Regions from separate parts of the Delftia sp. 60 genome, predicted to be linked through region 1. Evidence: riboswitches for the same ligand, from Rfam matches in the RefSeq annotation. Region 1 holds a riboswitch; the other holds the start of a gene.

Evidence for each region. Region 1 has a riboswitch for S-adenosylhomocysteine ahead of metH (methionine synthase). Riboswitches for the same ligand answer to the same signal wherever they lie in the genome.
Region 2: it holds a riboswitch for S-adenosylhomocysteine, as region 1 does, so the genes downstream of both, ahcY (adenosylhomocysteinase) here and metH (methionine synthase) in region 1, are expected to answer to the same signal.

Annotation. Positions count from the first base shown of each region.
Region 1 covers NZ_PEFD01000001.1:343,913-354,401, reverse strand. The annotation lists gene CLV01_RS01550 (glycerophosphodiester phosphodiesterase family protein) at 1-1,293, shown strand, start outside; gene metH (methionine synthase) at 1,396-4,125, opposite strand; S-adenosyl-L-homocysteine riboswitch at 4,180-4,306, opposite strand; gene CLV01_RS01540 (FadR/GntR family transcriptional regulator) at 4,584-5,375, shown strand; gene CLV01_RS01535 (transporter substrate-binding domain-containing protein) at 5,372-6,178, shown strand; gene CLV01_RS01530 (amino acid ABC transporter permease) at 6,210-6,938, shown strand; gene CLV01_RS01525 (amino acid ABC transporter permease) at 6,935-7,588, shown strand; gene CLV01_RS01520 (amino acid ABC transporter ATP-binding protein) at 7,575-8,321, shown strand; gene CLV01_RS01515 (FmdB family zinc ribbon protein) at 8,394-8,753, opposite strand; gene fmdA (formamidase) at 8,800-10,029, opposite strand; gene urtE (urea ABC transporter ATP-binding subunit UrtE) at 10,066-10,489, opposite strand, start outside.
Region 2 covers NZ_PEFD01000001.1:6,281,850-6,292,338, reverse strand. The annotation lists gene CLV01_RS28250 (TorF family putative porin) at 9-872, shown strand; gene CLV01_RS28245 (sensor histidine kinase) at 907-3,612, shown strand; gene CLV01_RS28240 (response regulator) at 3,639-4,382, shown strand; S-adenosyl-L-homocysteine riboswitch at 4,390-4,474, shown strand; gene ahcY (adenosylhomocysteinase) at 4,545-5,975, shown strand; gene CLV01_RS28230 (TlyA family RNA methyltransferase) at 6,133-7,335, shown strand; gene metF (methylenetetrahydrofolate reductase [NAD(P)H]) at 7,358-8,185, shown strand; gene CLV01_RS28220 (septal ring lytic transglycosylase RlpA family protein) at 8,264-9,175, shown strand; gene CLV01_RS28215 (23S rRNA (adenine(2030)-N(6))-methyltransferase RlmJ) at 9,183-10,055, opposite strand; gene rplM (50S ribosomal protein L13) at 10,302-10,489, shown strand, end outside.

The sequences.
Region 1 (10,489 bases):
CTCACGGCCTGCGGCGGTGACGGCGGCTCGTTCTACCTCACGCTCGACGGAAAGCAGCCCCAGGTGATCGCCCACCGCGGCTTCTCGGGCAAGTTCCCGGAGCAGACGCGCATGGCCTACGAGGCCGCCGCCGATGCAGGCGCGGACATGCTCGAACTCGACATGCACATGACGAAGGACTGCCAGCTGGTCGCCCGCCACAACGCCTGGCTCAGCGACAGCACCAACGTGGCCGACGTGGCCAAGACCAATGCCGAAGTGGCGCGCCGCCAGCGCACTGCGGCCGGCGTGCTGGTCAACGTGAAGTACCCCGCCGTGCCTGCCAACGGCCCCTCGCAATACCTGAGCGACCAGCTCGATGCCAACGATCCCAAGTCCGTGCTCAAGGCCCTGGTGGTCGATGGCGAGGACCATCGCAACGACTGGTCCATCAGCGACTTCACGCTGCAGGAGCTGCGCAGCTGGCTGACCGGCACGATCCTGGACAACCGCAGCGAGCGCCCCACCGAGTGGAACGGCAAGCTGCCCCTGATCAGCGCCCAGGACGTGCTGGACATCGCCGCCGCCAAGGGCAAGGCCCTGGGCCGCACCATCCCCGTCTACGCCGAGACCAAGAACCCCTACTGGAACAACCAGCAGGCGATCGCCAACGGCTGCGGCGCACCCGGCTCGCGCCCCTTCGAAGATGCGGTGATCAAGCTGCTGGACCAGAACAAGCTCAACGCCAAGGATTCGCCCATCTACATCCAGAGCTTCGACCCGGCCAGCCTCAAGTACCTGCGCCAGGCCGGCATGAAGGCCAAGGGCGTGCAGCTGATCGACGGCAACGACTTCAGCCTGCGCGACGGCTCCATGGTCTACATCACCAACGATGAATGGACCTTCATCAGCGGCCGCCCCTACAGCTGGACCCTGGCCGGCGACGCCCGCACCTTCGCCGCCATGCTCACGCCCGCAGGCCTGGCCGACATCAAGACCTATGCCGACGGCATCGGCCCCTGGAAGCCCCAGGTCCTGGCCCACTCCGTCGTGCCCTACAAGGACGGCGCCGGCCTCAAGGACGTGAACACCGTCAAGGACACGGGCCTGATCCGCGACGCCCACAAGGCCGGCCTGATCGTGCACAGCTTCACCTTCCGCAACGAGCCGGGCCGCCTGGCCGGCCTGTACAAGGGCGACCCCGTGCAGGAATACCTGACCTACTACCGCCTGGGCATCGACGGCGTGTTCACCGACTTCACGGACACGGCCGTGACGGCGCGCAAGGCGTACAACAAGGAAATCGGGCTCTGATCGAGCGCTGAATGCCGCTGCGGCGGCGTCCATAAAAAAGCCAGGGCATGCCCTGGCTTTTTTCTTGCAACGCGCGGCACCAGTCCGCGCGGACAAGCGTTCTCACCCCAGATTCGGCGCCAACAGCCTGCGCAGTTCCTCGATGTCCGTGCCCCGGCGCGCGGCCATGTCGGCGAGCTGGTCCTCGCCGATCTCGCCGACGTTGAAGTAGACGGAGTCGGGGTGGCCGATGTAGAAGCCGCTGACGCTGGAGGCCGGGTTCATGGCCAGGCTTTCGGTCAGCGTCATGCCGATCTCGTCTGCCTTGAGCACGGCGAACAGGTCGGTCTTGGCGCTGTGGTCGGGGCAGGCCGGGTAGCCGGGCGCGGGGCGCACGCCCTTGTACTGTTCCTTGATCAGCGCTTCGTTGCTGAGGTCCTCGTCGGGCGCATAGCCCCACAGGTCCTTTCGCACGCGCTGGTGCAGGCATTCGGCGAAGGCCTCGGCCAGGCGGTCGGCCAGGGCCTTGAACATGATGCCGGAGTAGTCGTCCAGCGCGTCGTCGAACTCCTTGTCCTTCTTCTCGGCGCCGATGCCGGCCGTGACGGCGAACAGGCCAGCGTAGTCCTGGATGCCCGATTCCTTGGTGGCCACGAAGTCGGACAGGCAGCGGCTGGGGCGCATCACGGGCTGGCCATCCGGGCCTTCCACCATCTGCTTTTCGGTCTGCTGGCGCATGCCGTACCAGGTCATCAGCACCTGGCTGCGGGACTCGTCGGCATAGAACTCGATGTCATCGCCCACGCGGTTGGCAGGGAACAGGCCGATGGCGCCGTTGGCCTGCAGCCAGCGGCCTTCGATGATTTTCTTGAGCATGGCCTGGCCGTCGGCCAGCACCTTGCGCGCCTCGACGCCGACGATCTCGTCGTCGAGGATGGCCGGATAGGGGCCGGCCAGGTCCCAGGTCTGGAAGAACGGGCCCCAGTCGATGTATTCGGCGATCTCGGCCAGGTCGAAGTTGCGGAACACGCGCCGGCCCAGGGCGCGCGGCGCCACGGGGGCCTGGGAAAAGTCCACGGGCGTGGCGTTGGCGCGGGCCTTTGCCAGAGGCCACAGCGGCGTCTTCTTCTTGTTGGCGTGCTGGGTGCGGACCTTGTCGTAGTCGGCCTGGATCTCGGCCAGGTAGTTGCCCTTGTTCTCGCCCAGCAGGCTCTGGGCCACGCTGACGCTGCGCGAGGCATCGGGCACGTAGACCACGGGGCCTTCGTACTTGGGCGCGATCTTGACGGCGGTGTGCACGCGCGAGCAGGTGGCGCCGCCGATCAGCAGCGGAATCTTCTTGATGCGGAAGTAGTCGTCCTTGTGCATCTCGCCGGCGACGTATTGCATCTCTTCGAGGCTGGGCGTGATCAGGCCCGACAGGCCGATGATGTCCGCGCCCTCGGCCTTGGCCCGGGCCAGGATCTCATGGCAGGGCACCATCACGCCCATGTTGATGACCTCGAAGTTGTTGCACTGCAGGACCACGGTGACGATGTTCTTGCCGATGTCGTGCACGTCGCCCTTGACGGTGGCGATGACGATCTTGCCCTTGCTGGACACGTCCAGGCCCGCCGCTTCCTGCTGGCGCTTTTCCTCTTCGATGTAGGGCACGAGGTGGGCCACGGCCTGCTTCATCACGCGCGCCGACTTGACCACCTGGGGCAGGAACATCTTGCCGGCGCCGAACAGGTCGCCCACGATGTTCATGCCGTCCATGAGCGGGCCTTCGATCACGTGCAGCGGGCGGCCGCCGCCCTGCACCACGATCTGCTGGTAGGCCTCTTCGGTGTCGACGACGATGAAGTCGGTGATGCCGTGCACCAGGGCGTGCGACAGGCGCTCGCCCACGGTCTTCGGGTTCTCGGGCGTGCCGCGCCATTCGAGCTTCTTGCTGTCGTCCTTGGCGGCGCCCTTGGCGGCGTCGGCAATCTCCAGCAGGCGCTCGGCGGCGTCAGGGCGGCGGTTGAGCACCACGTCTTCCACGCGCTCGCGCAGCTGGGGCTCCAGGTCGTCATAGACGCCGACCATGCCGGCGTTGACGATGCCCATGTCCATGCCCGCCGAGATGGCGTGGTACAGGAACACGGTGTGGATGGCCTCGCGCACGGGGTCGTTGCCGCGGAAGCTGAAGCTCACGTTGGAGACGCCGCCTGAGACCTTGGCGCCGGGCAGATTCTTCTTGATCCAGCGCACGGCCTCGATGAAGTCCACGGCGTAGTTGTCGTGCTCCTCGATGCCGGTGGCCACGGCGAAGATGTTGGGGTCGAAGACGATGTCCTCGGGCGGGAAGCCCACCTCGTCCACCAGGATGCGGTAGGCGCGCTCGCAGATCTCGATCTTGCGCTGGTAGGTGTCGGCCTGGCCCTTCTCGTCGAAGGCCATGACCACGGCGGCCGCGCCGTAGCGCCTGATCAGCCGGGCCTGGCGCTTGAATTCATCCAGGCCTTCCTTCATGGAGATGGAGTTGACGATGCCCTTGCCCTGCAGGCAGCGCAGTCCGGCCTCGATGACTTCCCACTTGGAGCTGTCCACCATGACCGGCACCTTGGCGATGTCGGGCTCGGAGGCGATGAGGTTCAGGAAGCGCACCATGGCGGCCTTGCTGTCCAGCATGGCCTCGTCCATGTTCACGTCGATGACCTGGGCGCCGTTTTCCACCTGCTGGCGTGCCACGGACAGCGCTTCCTCGTACTGCTCGTTGAGGATCATGCGCGCAAAGGCCTTGGAGCCCGTGACGTTGGTGCGCTCGCCCACGTTGACGAACAGCGTGCCCTCGCCGATGGAAACAGGCTCCAGGCCCGACAGACGCATGGGAGGGGGAGTGAAAGAGGACGACATCAAGCTCACCTGCAAAAACGGCATGGCAACAGGTGAGCGTCGTTGGCACCGTGGGCGCGGTCCGGCCGGGAACCTGCACCTGGCCCAAGCCTGACGCGGCACGCGATCCGGTGTACGGATGGGCGGGTGCCGCGCTGCAACGCTCCTCGGGCCAAAGCCCGGGATTCTACGGCGGCTGGCGGCGGCCTGCAGTGCGGGTTTTACGCCCGCATTCGGGGCAGGCCTGCACAAAGCCATGCGGCACTGCACCAAAGCGCGGCAGCGCGGGCCGCCAGCGCCGCCTTCGGTAAGGATTGTCGATACCCCATCGCCCCGGTTTCTTTGCAGCACCTGAGGACAACGCTCCTTTTTTCGCATCTGGCACGCAATTCGCTATCTGCTGGGTACGTGGTCTGACCAGTCAGGCCAAAACCCTCCACCCGCGCCAGCCCATGCAAAGCATTCCGATCTCGATGGCCCAGACGCTGCAGCAGCACATCCTGAGCGGCCACTACCCCGGCGGCAGCCAGCTGCCGCCGCAGCGCGAGCTGGCCCGGCAGCTGGGCATCAGCCGCGCTTCGCTGCGCGAGGCGCTGTCCATGCTGGAGGCCCTGGGCCTGGTCGAGATCCAGCCGGGCAAGGGCGTGCGCATCAACGGCCCGCACAGCGGCCGTGCACGCATGCACCGCGCCTATGCCACCCCGGCGCTGGGCACGCTGTCGCCGCGCCAGCTGATCGAGCTGCGCCTCGTGCTGGAGCCGGGCTGGGCCGCGCTGGCGGCCGTGCGCGCCGACGACAGCGGCCTGCGCCAGCTGCAATGGACCCAGTCCCAGCTGGCCCATGCCCTCGCCCGCAGCGACCTGCTGGCCGCCGCCGACGCCGATCTGCAGTTCCACCTGCTGCTGGCCCAGCTGTCGGGCAACCCGGGCCTGGTGGCCATGGCGCGCCAGCTGGAGCTGGCCATCAGCCACAGCCTGCGCCTGCCCTTTGCCTGGAGCGGCGCCGACGACCAGCCCGTGCGCGAGCACGACGCCATCGTGCAGGCCGTCTGCGCGGGCGATGCGCCGGGTGCCGCGGGCGCCATGCGCGCCCACCTGCTGTCGGCCGCCAGGCGCAGCGGCATCGATCTCGACACACCGGACGACGCGACGGCGCCCGACGCAACAGCGCCTGATACATCTGCGCCCGACCCTGACCCGCTTTCCTTTCGCCTCACCCCACCTTCCGAAGGAGCTTTCGCATGACTTCCCCCCTGACACCCCGCCGCGCATTCATCCGCACCGCCCTGGCGGCCGCCACCCTGGCCGCTGCCGGCCTGGGCGGCGCAGCCCATGCCGACATGCTGGCCAACATCCAGAAGGCCGGCGTGCTGCGCGTGGCGATTCCGCAGGACTTCCCGCCCTTCGGCTCGCTGGGCACCGACCTGAAGCTGCAGGGCTATGACATCGACATGGCGGCCCTGGTGGCCCAGGAGCTGGGCGTGAAGGTGGAGCTGGTGCCCGTGACCAGCACCAACCGCATCCCCTTCCTGACCACGGGCAAGGCCGACATCGTCATCTCCAGCCTGGGCAAGAACGCCGAGCGCGCCAAGGTGATCGACTTCACCCAGGCCTATGCGCCCTTCCCCAAGAGCGTCTACGGCCCCAAGGACGTGAGCATCAAGGCCCCTGCCGACCTGGCCGGCAAGACCGTGGGCGTGACGCGCGGCTCCACCGAGGACCTGGCCCTCACGCAGGTGGCGCCGGCCTCGGCCACCATCAAGCGCTACGAGGACAACAACGCCACCGCGCAAAGCTATCTGACGGGCCAGGTGCAGCTGGTGACGCTGGGCAACATCGTGGCCAACGCCGTCAACGAGCGCACCAGGCTGCGCCAGCTGGACGTGAAGTTCGCGGTCGAGGACACGCCCTGCTACATCGGCGTGGCCAAGGGCGAGCCGGCGCTGCTGCAGAAGGTGGACGCCATCATCACCAAGCTCAAGGCCGACGGCCGCCTGGGCAACCTGTCCCAGCGCTGGATGAAGATGCCGCTGCCCGCCACCCTGTAACCGCTGCGCCCCTGCTCCCGGAAACCCTTCCATGGCCTATCAATTCGACTTCGGTGCCGTGTTCGACTACAGCGGCCTGCTGGCACAGGGCGCAGGCTTCACGCTGGCGCTGACGGCGGCGGGCGCCGTGCTGGGCGGCGCCATCGGCGTGGCCGGCGGCGTCAGCCGCGCCTGGCGCATTGCGCCGCTGCACTGGCTGTTCAAGGTGTACGTGGAGGGCATACGCAACACGCCCTTCCTGGTGCAGCTGATGTTCGTGTTCTTCGGCCTGCCTTCGCTGGGCGTGCAGATCAACGAATGGCAGGCCTGCCTGCTGACCACGGTGATCAACCTGGGCGCCTACATCACCGAGATCGTGCGCGCCGGCATCCAGGAGACGCCGCGCGGCCAGCTGGAAGCCGCTGGCGCGCTGGGCATGGGCCGCTGGGCGGTCTTCCGCCATGTGGTGCTGCGCCCTGCGCTGCAGCGGGTCTGGCCCTCGCTGAGCAGCCAGATCGTGATCGTGATGCTGGGCACCTCGGTGGTCTCGCAGATCGCCGCCCAAGACCTGACGTTTGCCGCCAACTTCATCCAGTCGCGCAACTTCCGCGCGTTCGAGACCTACCTGGTGGTGACGGCGGCGTACTTCTTGCTGGCCCTGGCACTGCGCCAGTTGCTGGCCTGGATAGGCCAGCGCTTCGTGGTGGGCCGCCGCACGCCGCGTGCAGCCCGGCCCGCTGCACCTGCTGCACCCGCAACCACTGCCGGAGACGCCGCATGATTGCCGATATTCCCCTGCTGCCCATCCTGGCCAAGCTGGCCGAGGGCCTGCTGGCCACGCTGGCGCTGTCGCTGCTGGCCTTCGTGCTGGGCGGCGCCACCGGATTGCTGGTGCTGTTCGCCCGCGTGGGCCGCAGCCAGAACCTGCGCCGCCTGGCCAAGGCCTATATCCAGGCCTTCCAGAACACGCCGCTGCTGATGCAGATGTTCATCGTGTTCTTCGGCTCGTCCATGGCCGGCCTGGACATCTCGCCCTGGACGGCGGCCGCCATCGGCCTGACGCTGTACACCAGCGCCTACCTGGCCGAGGTCTGGCGCGGCTGCGTGGAGTCCATCCCCAGCGGCCAGTGGGAAGCCTCGTCCAGCCTGGCCATGGGCTACCTGCAGCAGATGCGCCATGTGGTGCTGCCGCAGGCGCTGCGCCTGTCGATAGCGCCCACGGTCGGCTTCTCGGTACAGATCATCAAGGGCACGGCCGTGGCCTCGATCATCGGCTTCAGCGAGCTGACCAAGCTCGGCTCCATGCTGGCCAACGCCACCTTCCAGCCCTTCCTCATCTACGGCCTGGTCGCCGCAGGCTACTTCCTGCTGTGCTGGCCCCTGTCCCTCTACGCATCCCATCTGGAGAAGAAACTCTATGCCGCTCGTTGATGTGCGCGCCGTTCACAAGCATTACGGCAACAACCATGTGCTCAAGGGCGTGGACCTGAGCGTGGACAGCGGCCAGGTGGTCGCCATCATCGGCCGCAGCGGCTCGGGCAAGAGCACGCTGCTGCGCTCCATCAACGGGCTGGAGGCCATCCAGTCCGGCCAGATCGTGGTGGACGACGCCGTGCTCAAGGGCTCGGAGGGCAGCGCGCCCTCGCCCGCCCAGCTGCGCGCGCTGCGCCTGAACGTGGGCATGGTGTTCCAGCAGTTCAACCTGTTCCCCCACCTGACGGCGGGCGAGAACGTGGCCCTGTCGCCCACCGTGGTCAAGGGCGTGAAAAAGCCCGAGGCGGCGGCGCTGGCGCGCCAGATGCTGGCCAAGGTCGGCCTGGGCGACAAGTACGACAGCTACCCCGACCAGCTCAGCGGCGGCCAGCAGCAGCGCGTGGCGATTGCACGCGCGCTGGCCATGCAGCCCAAGGTGCTGCTGTGCGACGAGATCACCTCGGCCCTGGACCCGGAGCTGGTCAACGAGGTGCTGGCCGTGGTCAAGCAGCTCGCCGCCGAGGGCATGACGCTGATCATGGTCACGCACGAGATGCGCTTTGCCCGCGACGTGGGCGACCAGCTGGTGTTCATGCACCAGGGCCTGATCCACGAAAGCGGCCCGGCCAAGCAGCTGTTCGCCAACCCGCAGACGCCGGAGCTGGCGGGCTTCATCGGCGCCGTGCATTGAGCGGGACGGCCAGGCAGGACAAAGGCCCGCGTCGCGGGCCTTTTTTGCATCGGTGCGGCGCAGGGGCGGCAGTCAGTGGCTGATCATCCAGGGCCGCTTGGTCGGGAAGGTCTTGGCGCCGTTGGGCGCCGTGACCGTGGAGCCGCGCTTGCTGGCGCCGCTGCAGCAGCCGCAGCCCGAGGGGTGGCGCATGCGCGCGTAGCTGCCCTCGGCCACATCGCGTGAGCGCCTGGGCTCGTGCCGGGCGCGCTCGTTGGTATCGTGGGCGCGGCGCTGCTCGGGGCTGGTGCAGGCCAGGCGCGGGGCGCTGACGAAGACGCGGGGCGAGGCCGCCTCGCAGCTGGGGCAGGGCGCGGGCTCGTTGCGCTGCGAGAGGCTGCGCAGCGCGTCGAAGCCGCCGCATGCGGTGCAGTGGTAGTCATAGGTGGGCATGGGCGGCCTCTGGCGGATGGTGGATGGCGGGTGTCGTATGCCGGGCTTACTTGTCCTGGGCGATGGGCAGGTCCACCCCGCCCGTGATGATCTTCTGTGGACCCTCGGCCGTGGGATTGATGTCGAAGTCGAAGATCTCCGTGGGCAGCCACAGCGTGGCGCAGGCATTGGGCACGTCCACCACGCCGCTGATGTGGCCCTGCACGGGCGCCGTGCCCAGCAGCGAGTAGGCCTGGGCGCCGCTGTAGCCGAATTTCTTCAGGTACTCGATGGCGTTCAGGCAGGCCTGGCGGTAGGCCACGGTCACGTCCAGGTAGTGCTGCTTGCCCTTTTCGTCCACCGAGATGCCTTCGAAGATCAGGTAGTCCTTGTAGTTGGGCGTCATGGGGCTGGGCTTGAAGATGGGGTTCTTGATGCCGTACTTGGCCATGCCGCCCTTGATCAGCGAGACCTTCATGTGCACCCAGCCCGCCATCTCGATGGCGCCGCAGAAGGTGATCTCGCCATCGCCCTGGCTGAAGTGCAGGTCGCCCACGCTCAGGCCCGCGCCGTCCACGTAGACGGGGAAGAACACGCGCGAGCCGCGCGAGAGGTCCTTGATGTCGCAGTTGCCGCCGTGCTCGCGCGGCGGCACGGTGCGTGCGCCTTCGGCGGCGGCCTTGTCGCGCGCCTCGCCCTGCATCTGGCCCATGTGGGCGGTGGTGGCGTTGGGCGGGTTGGCCAGGCCGGGAATGCGGTCGGGGTCGGTGGCGATGAGGCCGGTCTCGCGCTCATTCCAGCTGGCCAGCATCTTGGGGTCGGGCAGGCAGCCGATCAGGCCCGGGTGGATGAGGCCTGCGAAGTTGACGCCGGGGATGTGGCGGCTCTTGGTGAACATGCCGTGGAAGTCCCAGATGGATTTCTGGGCCAGCGGGAAATGCTCGTCCAGGAAGCCGCCGCCATTTTGCTTGGAGAAAAAGCCGTTGAAGCCCCAGAGGCTGTCGTCGCGCGCGCCGATGTCCAGCAGGTCCACCACCAGCAGGTCGCCGGGCTGCGCGCCCTTGACGCCCACGGGGCCGGACAGGAAGTGGACGGTGGACAGGTCCACGTCGCGCACGTCTTCGGCGCTGTCGTCGTTCTTGATGGCGCCGCCGGTCCAGTCATAGGTCTCCAGCTTGAACTCCGCGCCCGGCTCCACCCAGACCGCCATGGGGATGTCGGGATGCCAGCGGTTGTGCACCTGCGGGTTGTCGTAGGGGGACTGGTTGAGATCGACCTTGATCAGGGTTTCGGCCATGGTGTGCTCCTTGCGATGGCAGTGGGAAAAAACGGATCAGACGGAGAGGTAGGACTTGATGCGCTGCTCGTCGGTATCTGCTCTGGCCGTCTCATGGACCAGGCGCCCGCCCTCGATGACGAACAGCCGGTCGGCCACATCCATGGCGAAGGAAAGCACCTGCTCGCTGACCACGATGGTGATGCGGCGCAGCTTGCGGATCTCGTTGAGCGCCTTGGCGATGTCCTTGATGATGGAAGGCTGTATGCCCTCGGTGGGCTCGTCCAGCAGCAGCACCTTGGGGTCGGTGACCAGGGCGCGCGCAATGGCCAGCTGCTGCTGCTGCCCGCCCGAGAGGTTGCCGCCCTTGCGCCGGCGCATGTCCCAGAGCACGGGGAACAGGGCGTAGATGTCGTCGGGCACCTGGCGCGTCTTCGCGTTCTCCAGGCCCGTCTGTATGTTCTCTTCCACGGTCAGCGTG
Region 2 (10,489 bases), 5.9 Mb from region 1:
TTCCCTCCATGGCGGCCGCTGGTGCCGTCCCCCGTTTCTCCCTGGCCGCACTGCTGTCGCTGGCGGCCGCATCCTGCCATGCGCAGGCCGAGACCTCCCCCGTCAGCGCTGCCAGCGCCGCTGCCCAGGAATCGCCCGCACCCGCCTACGCCCTCACCGGCAGCGTGACGCTGCTCAGCGACTATCGTTTCCGTGGCATCTCGCAAAGCTGGATGGGGCCGGCGCTGCAGGGCGGGCTGGAGCTGTCGCTGCCGCGGGGCGCCTACCTGGGCGTGTCCGGCTCCAGCGTGTCGCGCCACAGCTATCTGGATGGCCGCGCGCTGGAGCTGGACCTGTACGGCGGCTGGCGTACCGAGCTGCTGCCGGGCTGGACGGGCGACATCGGCCTGCTGCACTACAACTACCCCGGCGCGCGCGTGCCCCGCGGGGATGGCAGCGGCGGCGTGCGCTACGACACCACCGAGGCCTATCTGGGCGTCACCAACGGCGGCTTCAGCGCCAAATGGTCGCTGGCGCTCACGCCTTACTTCGGGCTGCGCGACAGCACGGCGGCCACGGCCTTTGCAGAGGCGCTTCCCGGCAGCGGCAGCTCACGCGGCAGCAGCTATCTGGACCTGAACTACCAGCATCCTCTGGGCGACTGGGCCGTGCTGGGCCTGCATGCCGGCCACACGCAGGTGCGCAACTACAGCGAACTGTCGTATGCCGACTGGCGCGTCTCGCTGGCCCGCAGCTGGGGCCCATGGACGGCCACGCTGGCCTGGGCAGGCACCTCGGCCGACACGCGCTACTACCGCGCGGCCAACGCGGCGGGCCAGATGCAAAGCCTGGGCCGCAGCGGCTGGGTGCTGTCGCTGTCGGCGGCGTTCTAGTGTGGGAGCACGCTCTGGTGCTAGGCTGAGAACCATGCCCATTTCGTCCTCTGCCGAGCCGGCGCCGCCCGGTCTGCCGCGCCCCGATCCCGACGCCCTGGTCGCGCGCCTGCGCCATGAGCGGGCGCAGGAGGGACGGGGCAAGCTGCGCATCTACTTCGGATCGAATGCAGGCGTGGGCAAGACCTACGCCATGCTGGCCGCCGCCCAGCGCGAACGCCAGGGGGGCCGCGAGGTTCTGGTGGGACTCGTGGAAACCCATGGCCGCAAGGAAACGGCGCAGCAGCTGCATGGCCTGGAGCAGCTGCCGCTGCGCGAGCTGCCGCACCAGGGGCGGACGCTGCGCGAGTTCGACCTGGATGCGGCGCTCGCGCGGCGGCCGCGCGTGCTGCTGCTCGATGAACTGGCGCACAGCAATGCGCCGGGTTCGCGCCATCCCAAGCGCTGGCAGGACGTGCAGGAGCTGCTGGACGCAGGCATCGATGTCTGGACCACGATCAACGTGCAGCACCTGGAAAGCCTGAACGACGTGGTGGGCGGCATCGTGGGCATCACGGTGCGCGAGACCGTGCCCGATCAGATCTTCGACGATGCCGACGAGGTCATCGTCGTCGACATCTCGCCCGACGAACTGCTGCGCCGGTTGAAGGACGGCAAGGTCTACATGCTGGAGCAGGCCGAGCGGGCCTCGCGCAACTTCTTCAGGCGCGGCAACCTGCTGGCGCTGCGCGAGCTGGCGCTGCGCCGCACGGCCGATCGCGTGGACGAGGACATGCGCGACTACCGGCGCGAGCGCTCCATAGGCACGGTCTGGCCTGCGCGTGAGCGCCTGCTGGTGGCGGTGGCAGGACACGCGGGCGACGACGCCCTGGTGCGCCAGGTCGCGCGCATGGCGCGCCGGCTCGATGCGGACTGGATGGTGGTCTACGTGGACGCGCCCCAGCGCCAGCACCGCCCACGCAGCGTGCAGGCCGCCGTGCTCAAGACCCTGGCCCTGGCCGCGCGCCTGGGGGCCGAGACGGCCACGCTGCCGGGCGCCGATGTGGCCGAGGCCCTGGTTGCCTTCGCGCGCGAGCGCAACGCCAGCCGCCTGGTACTGGCCCAGCCGCCGCGCCCGGCATGGTCGCCCTGGCGCTGGTGGGGCCGCAGCCTGCCTGACCGCATCGTCCAGCTGCATCCCGACATCGACGTGCTGGTGCTCTCCGGGGGCTCCAGCGCGGCCCGGACCGAGGCCGCGCCTGCCGCACCGCTGCGGCGCAGGCCGCTGCCCTGGAAGGGCTATGCCGGCGTGACCCTGGCCTGCTTGACCGCCACGGTGCTGGCCGAGCAGCTGCTGCGCATCTTCGACCCGGCCAACGTGGTGATGCTGTTCCTGCTCATCGTCGTGCTGTCTTCGTTGCGCTGGGGGCGTGGCCCGGGCGCCTGGGCGGCGCTGCTGTCGGTACTGTGCTTCGACTTTTTCTTCGTGCCTCCGCGCGGATCCTTCCATGTCAACGACACGCAGTACCTGTTCACCTTCGTGCTGATGCTGGGCGTGGCCCTGGTCTGCGGCCAGCTCATGGCGCGGCTGCGCCACGAGGCGCGCGTGGCGGCCGAGCGCGAGCGGCGCGCGGGCGCCCTGGCGCGGCTGGCGCGCGACCTGTCGGGCGCGCTCACGCAGGAGCAGGTGGTGGAGATTGCGCTGCGCACGGTCTCGGGCGTGTTCGACGCCCAGGCCGGGCTGCTGCTGCCCGATGCCGACGAGCGCCTGCGCCCCGCCGGCGGCGGCCCCTGCCCCATGGACGACAGCATTGCGCGCTGGGCCATGGACCATGGCCAGCAGGCCGGCCAGGGCACGGACACGCTGCCGGCCGCACCGGCCCGCTATGTGCCGCTGGCCGCACCCGTGCGCATGCGCGGCGTGCTGGTGCTGCAGCTGCGCGCGCCGCAGCGCCTGGAGGTGCCCGAGGAGCAGCGCCTGCTGGAGGCCTGTGCCAGCCAGGTGGCGCTGGCGCTGGAGCGCCAGCACTTCGTGGCCGTGGCCCAGCAGACCCAGATCGCCATGGAGGGCGAGCGCATGCGCAACACCCTGCTGTCGGCCGTCTCGCACGACCTGCGCACCCCGCTGACCACCATCCTGGGCGCGGCCGAGGCCGCGCAGCGCCATGTGCCGCCGGGCGGCGCGGCCGACATGCTGGAGCAGGTCCGCATCCAGGCGCAGGCCATGCAGCGCCTGGTGGAGAACCTGCTGGACATGGCGCGCCTGCAGCAAGGCGGCGTGCACCTGCAGCGCGAATGGCTGCCGCTGGACGAAGTGGTGGGCAGCGCGCTGCGCCAGATGCGCGCGCGCCTGGGCCAGCATCCCGTGAGCACCGACGTGCCCGCCAGCCTGCCGCTGCTGCAGCTCGATGCCCTGCTCATGGAGCGCGTGCTGGTCAATCTGCTGGACAACGCCGCCAAGTACACGCCGGCCGGCACGCCGCTGGCCATCAGTGCGTGTGTGCAGGATGGCGAACTGCTGCTGTCCGTGCGCGACGGCGGGCCGGGCCTGCCATCCCACCTGCCGGTGGAGACGCTGTTCGAGCCCTTCACGCGCGGCACGGCCGAGTCCACCGTCTCGGGCATCGGCCTGGGCCTGGCGCTGGTGCGCAGCATTGTCGAGGCGCATGGCGGGCGCATCGAGGCTGCCGCCGCGCGGCCCGGCCCGGGCACCATCTTCACGCTGCGCTTTCCCGTGCCCGAGCAGCCTGCGCTGGATTAGAGTCCCGCCATGCACGAAAGCACTCCATGAGCACGCCCGCCAACCGCATCCTGATGATCGAGGACGACCCCGGCATCCGCCGCTTCGTGCGCCTGGTGCTGGAAGACGAAGGCTGGCAGGTCTTCGAGGCCGACAGCGCGCGCCGCGGCCTGATCGAGGCCGCGAGCCGCCAGCCCGACCTGGTCATCCTCGACCTGGGCCTGCCGGACGCCGATGGCAAGCAGGTCCTGACCGAGCTGCGCGGGTGGTCCTCCGTGCCCGTGCTCGTGCTCTCCGCGCGCGAGCGTGAGGACGAGAAGGTGGCCGCATTGGATGCCGGCGCCGACGACTACCTGGTCAAGCCCTTCGGCGTGCCCGAGCTGCTGGCCCGGCTGCGCGTGATGCTGCGCCGCCGCCAGCAGCTGGGCGCCGCCGGTGGGGCGGGCGGCACCGCCGCGTCCAGCAAGGTGCACTTCGGCCCGGTGCAGGTGGACCTGGCCACGCATGAGGTGCGGCGCGCGGGGCAGCCGGTGCACCTCACGCCCATCGAATTCCGCCTGCTGGCGGCCCTGATCGCCGCCCAGGGCCGTGTGATGACCCACCGCCAGCTGCTGCTGCAGGTCTGGGGCCCCGAGTACCTGAGCCGCGCCCACTACCTGCGCGTGCACATGGCCAATCTGCGCCAGAAGATCGAGGACGAGCCGGCCCAGCCGCGCCACCTGGTGACCGAGCTGCAGGTGGGCTACCGGCTTGTGGGGCTGGGCGGTGAGGCATCCCCGGGATCGGTATAATCGGCGCCTCTCCGAGGAGCGTTGCAGCGGCCCCCACACATCAGGCGTGGTCGCGAGGCTCGGAGTCATACCTGCAACGACGCTCGCCCACGCTTTCTGTGCGGTGAGCTTTTTTTCGTCTCCCGCAGAACGTGGTTTTTCATTCATCTTTTGGAGAAAACCATGAACGCTGCTGTTCGTCCCGTTTCCGCCGACACGGCCATCGCTGACATTTCCCTCGCTGCCTGGGGCCGCAAGGAAATCCTGATCGCCGAAACCGAAATGCCCGGCCTGATGGCCACGCGCGAGGAATTCGCCGCTGCCCAGCCCCTCAAGGGCGCGCGCATCACCGGCTCGCTGCACATGACCATCCAGACGGCCGTGCTGATCGAGACGCTCAAGGCCCTGGGCGCCGAAGTGCGCTGGGCGTCGTGCAACATCTTCTCGACGCAGGACCACGCTGCTGCCGCCATCGCGGAAACCGGCACGCCCGTGTTCGCCATCAAGGGCGAATCGCTGGCCGACTACTGGGACTACACCCACCGCATCTTTGAATTCGGCGCCGCCGGCACCGAAGGCGAAGGCCCCAACATGATCCTGGACGACGGCGGCGACGCCACCATGCTGCTGCACCTGGGCATGCGCGCCGAAAAGGACCTGTCCGTGCTGGACAACCCCGCCTCCGAAGAAGAGAAGATCGCCTTCGCCGCCATCCGCGCCAAGCTGGCCCAGGACCCCACCTGGTACACGCGCAAGAGCGCCCACATCATCGGCGTGACCGAAGAGACCACGACCGGCGTGCACCGCCTCAACGAGATGTCGGCCAAGGGCACGCTGAAGTTCCGTGCCATCAACGTCAACGACTCGGTCACCAAGAGCAAGTTCGACAACCTCTACGGCTGCCGCGAATCGCTGGTGGACGGCATCAAGCGCGCCACCGACGTGATGATCGCCGGCAAGGTTGCCGTGGTGGCCGGCTACGGCGACGTGGGCAAGGGCTGCGCCCAGGCGCTGCGCGCGCTGTCGGCCCAGGTCTGGGTCACCGAGATCGATCCCATCAACGCCCTGCAGGCGGCCATGGAAGGCTACAAGGTCGTGACCATGGAGTGGGCAGCCGACAAGGCCGACATCTTCGTGACCACCACCGGCAACCGCGACATCATCCGCCACGAGCACATGGTGGCCATGAAGAACGAAGCCATCGTCTGCAACATCGGCCACTTCGACAACGAGATCGACGTCGCCTCCATCGAGCAGTACCAGTGGGAAGAAATCAAGCCCCAGGTGGACCACATCACCTTCCCTGACGGCAAGAAGATCATCCTGCTGGCCAAGGGCCGCCTGGTGAACCTGGGTTGCGCCACCGGCCACCCCAGCTTCGTGATGAGCGCCTCGTTCGCCAACCAGACCATCGCCCAGATCGAGCTGTTCACCAAGCCCGATGCCTACGAGGTCGGCAAGGTCTACGTGCTGCCCAAGATCCTGGACGAGAAGGTTGCCCGCCTGCACCTGAAGAAGGTCGGCGCCATGCTGACCGAACTGACGGACGGCCAGGCTGCCTATATCGGCGTGAGCAAGCAGGGCCCCTACAAGCCCGAAACTTATCGCTACTAAGCACCCCCTGAGGCGCTGACGCGCCTTCCCCCTCTCTATCCGCTTCGCGGAGGAGGGGGACGACGCCCTCGCTGCGGGGCGGCCCTTGCTTGGCGTCCCTGAGTTGGGTCGCGCCGGTTTCGGGCATTAGTCAACTGAGATTTCCTGGAGCGACGCTATGCGCGCAGATGTATTTTTGGTGGAAGCCGGCCATGCGGCCACGCGCTCGCAGGCGCAGCGGCTGATTGCGGGCGGCGTGCAATGGCGCATGACGCCGCTGACGCCTTGGAAGAAGGTTGCCAAGAACGGCGACGAGATTCCTGCGGGTGCCGAGCTGCAGCTGCTGGACGGGGCCGAGGCCCGGTTCATCTCGCGCGGCGGGCTGAAGCTGGAAGGCGCGCTGGCGGCCACCAAGCTGTCGGTGGACGGCCTGCGCTGCCTGGACGTGGGCCAGAGCACGGGCGGTTTCACCGACTGCCTGCTGCAGGCGGGCGCCGCCCAGGTCATCGGCGTGGATGTGGGCCATGGCCAGCTGCACGACCGGCTGCGCTCGGATGTGCGTGTGATCTGCGTCGAGGGTGTCAATGCCCGCGCGGTGACGGCCGAGGGCCTGCAGGAGTCCTGCGAGGAAGTGCTGTCCGAACGCTGGGAAGAAGATCCCGACGACAACGACACCCAGCCCGTGGCGCCCTATGCCTGGATGCGCAACGGCGGTCTGGTCGATGAAGACTACGACGACAGCGACGACGCCAAGGAAAAAGAGATCGAGGCCTTCAAGGCCGAGCGCGCGGCCAAGGGCAAGGCCCGGGAGGAAGGCACGGTGGCCACGCAGCGCCGCCGCCGCGCCGAGTTTGCCGACGTGGACATCACGCCGCAGTTCGACTTCGTCACGGGCGATCTGTCCTTCATCTCGCTGACCCTGGTGCTGCCGGCCGTCACGCGCCTGCTCAAGCCGCACGGCCAGCTGCTGATGCTGGTCAAGCCGCAGTTCGAACTGCAGCCGGGCCAGGTCGGCAAGGGCGGCATCGTGCGCGATGCGGCCCTGTTCACCGAGGTGGAGCAGCGCATCCGCACCTGCCTGGGCGAGCTGGGCCTGGAGGTCAAGGGCTGGATGGAGTCGGCCATCGAAGGCGGTGACGGCAACCGCGAATTCTTCGTGCATGCCCAGCAGGCGGCCGTGGTGAAGGAGCCTGCACAGCCTGAAACGCAGGACGACGACGAGCCCCGTTCGGCCGTGAAAGCCGCGCCTAAGCCGGCCGCGCCCAAGCGCGTGTCCCGCACCGTGCTGCGCGAGCAGCGCAACGAGCGTGTGATCGACACCAGCACCGAGTTCGGCGTGCCCGGACCGGGCCGCGCCAAGCTGCGCAAACGCAACGAATGAAACACTGAGCAGTGAGTCTTACATGAGCTTTCCGATCAGCTTCGAATTCTTCCCGACCAAGACGCCCGAAGGGGCGGCCAAGCATGTGCAGGTGCGCAAGAACCTCTATGCGCGCAAGCCCCAGTTCTGCTCCGTCACCTATGGCGCGGGCGGCTCCACGCAGGCCGGCACCTTCAACATGGTGCGTGACATCCAGAGCGAAGGCGTCAGCGCGGCATCGCATTTCTCCTGCGTGGGCGCCACGCACGACAAGGTGCGTGCCGAGCTGCAGGAGCTCAAGGCCATGGGCGTGCGCCGCATCGTTGCGCTGCGCGGCGACCTGCCCAGCGGCTACGGCCTGGGCGGTGAATTCCAGTACGCCAGCGACCTCGTGGAATTCATCCGCCGCGAGTTCGGCGACTGGTTCCACATCGAGGTGGCAGCCTACCCCGAGGTCCACCCGCAGGCGAAATCCCCACATTCCGATCTGGAAGCGTTTGCGGCTAAAGTGCGCGCTGGCGCGGATTCCGCGATCACCCAATATTTCTACAATGCCGACGCCTACTGCCGTTTCGTTGATGCGGCGCGCGGCATGGGGCTTGATGCACCGGTTGTTCCCGGCATCATGCCCATCACCAGCTCTACGCAGCTGATGCGCTTCTCGGACGCCTGCGGCGCCGAGATCCCGCGCTGGATCCGCCTGCGTCTGCAGGCTTACGGAGATGACACGGCGTCCATTCGCGCCTTCGGCCTCGATGTCGTGTCCCGTCTATGCGAGCAGTTGCGCAGCCAGGGCGCTCCCGGGCTGCACTTCTATACGATGAACCAGAGCGTCGCCACGCTGGAAATCTGCGATCGATTGGGCCTTTGAGCGCGCAGCCACTGCGCCGGCCCCGGGCGGCCCTCTAGAACTTGGGAACGGTCAGGCGTTCCCTGGAGGTTTTTGCCCATGGATCGTAATTTTCGACGCCTGCATTGGCGCTGGCTGGCCATGTGTGCCATCACCGCCACCCTGGCTGGCTGCGCACCGGCTCCCGTGGCCGAAACCGATGCCGAGTCCGGCGCCCTGATGGCAGGTTCTGCTGGTGCAGCAGGTGCCGAGGCCATGGCTGAAGGCCATACGCCTGCGGCCGTTCCCTCAGCAGGCAAGCGCAGCAGCCGCGCCTCGCGGGCCACGCCGCCTGCCAGCAGATCCGCGGATGCCAGGCCCTCCGAACCGGCTTCGCCCGAAGAGAGTTCCGACACTCCCTCCAATCCCGATTTCGCCCTCGTTCCCTCGCGCGACAGCGACCAGCAAGGCCTGGCCTCCTGGTATGGCCCGGGCCTGCATGGCCGGCTGACGGCCAGCGGCGAACGTTTCGACAAGGAAGAGCTGACGGCTGCGCACCGCAGCTTCGCCTTCGGCAGCCGTGTCTGCGTGCGCAGCGCCGCGACAGGCAGGACGGTGGTGGTGCGCATCAATGACCGGGGGCCGTTTGCGCCCGGCCGCGTGATCGACCTGAGCCAGGCTGCGGCGCAGGAGCTGGGCATGGTCGGCCTGGGCATCAAGCCCGTGGAACTGTGGCAGCTCGACGAAGGCGAGGAAGAATGCCCCGAAACCCTGGTCACGGCCAGGAAGGCAGAGTCGCTCAAGAAGACGCAGCAGGCCAAGGGACAGACACAAACACAGGCGCGGACCCAGGTTCAGGCAAAGGCCCCGGTCCGTCCGCGTGTGCAGGCCAAGGCGCCCGCACCCAGGCCCAATGCACGCACGGCCGTGGCCAGCCGTGCCGTCCCTGCCGCCAGGCCGGTGGCGAAGGCCGCTGCGCCCGCCGCAGCCTCGGCCACGGCAGTGGCCTCTGCGGCGTCGAGCTCGCGCTGAAACGTGCTCAGCCGCCGGATTCGAGCGTGAAGGCCGCGTTCTCGTCCTGACCGAGCAGCTTGACCAGCTGCGGCATGGCCGGCTTGAGCTGTTCCTTGAGATTGAACGGCGGATTGATCAGGAACATGCCGCTGGCCGGCAGGCCGCCGCGCTCCGACGTCTTGTTGCTCTTGACCGTGAGCTCCACATGCAGCCAGCTCTTGCCGGCCTTGGTGGTCATGGTCTTCAGGCGGCGCGGCAGATCGTGCGCCTCGGGGCGCGGGATGATCGGATACCAGACCGCATACGTGCCTGTGGCAAAGCGCTTGAGGCTGTCGGCCGCCATGTCCAGCACCTTGGCGTAGTCGCTCTTGAGCTCGTAGCTGGGGTCGCACAGCACCAGGGCGCGGCGCGACGGTGGTGGCAGGAATTTCTTGATGCCCTCGAAGCCGTCCTCGTGCAGCACGGCCACCTGGCGGCCCGCTTCAAGCTGGGCAATGTTGCCCGCCAGCGAGCGCATGTCGGTGGGATGCAGCTCGAAGACCTTGAGCTTGTCGCGCTCCTGCACGCGCAGCAGGGACTGGATGATGAAGGGCGAGCCCGGGTAGTTGCGCAGCTGCGCGCCCTGGTTGAAGGAGCGCACCGTGGCCAGGTAGGCCTGCAGCACCGGGGCCAGCTCGGCCTCCTTGGCCTGGGCCAGGCGCATGATGCCGTCGGCCGACTCGCCGCTCTTGTTGGCGTAGTCGCCGTCCAGTCGGTACAGGCCGGCGCCGGCGTGCGTGTCCAGCACCGTGAGGGCGGCATCCTTCTGGAGGAGGTATTGCAGGGTGGCGATCAGCACGGTGTGCTTGAGCACATCGGCATGGTTGCCTGCATGGAAGGCGTGGCGGTAACTGAACATAGGCGTATGGTAACCAGCCGCGCTGCCGGGTGGTTGCCCGTGGCGGCTGAAGGATGGGGGCCGGCGCTGAAGCCAGTGCGGCGCAAGGGGGATGGCGAAGGCCTGCCGTTTTTGTATAATGGAGGGCTTCGCAGCGATTTTAGGGTCCCGCGGCGAAGTTTACATCCCCGCCTAAGAGGCTTCCTTTTTGAAGAAGCGCCGACCGCGGAAAAGGACCCGCCAAACCTTTCTTGAAAGAGAAAACTCATGTCTACATTCAGCGCAAAGCCCGCTGAGGTGCAACACGAGTGGTTTGTGATTGACGCCACCGATAAGGTGCTCGGACGTGTCGCCAGCGAAGTGGCACTCCGTCTGCGCGGCAAGCACAAAGCCATTTACACACCTCACGTTGACACCGGCGACTTCATCGTCATCATCAACGCCTCCAAGCTCAA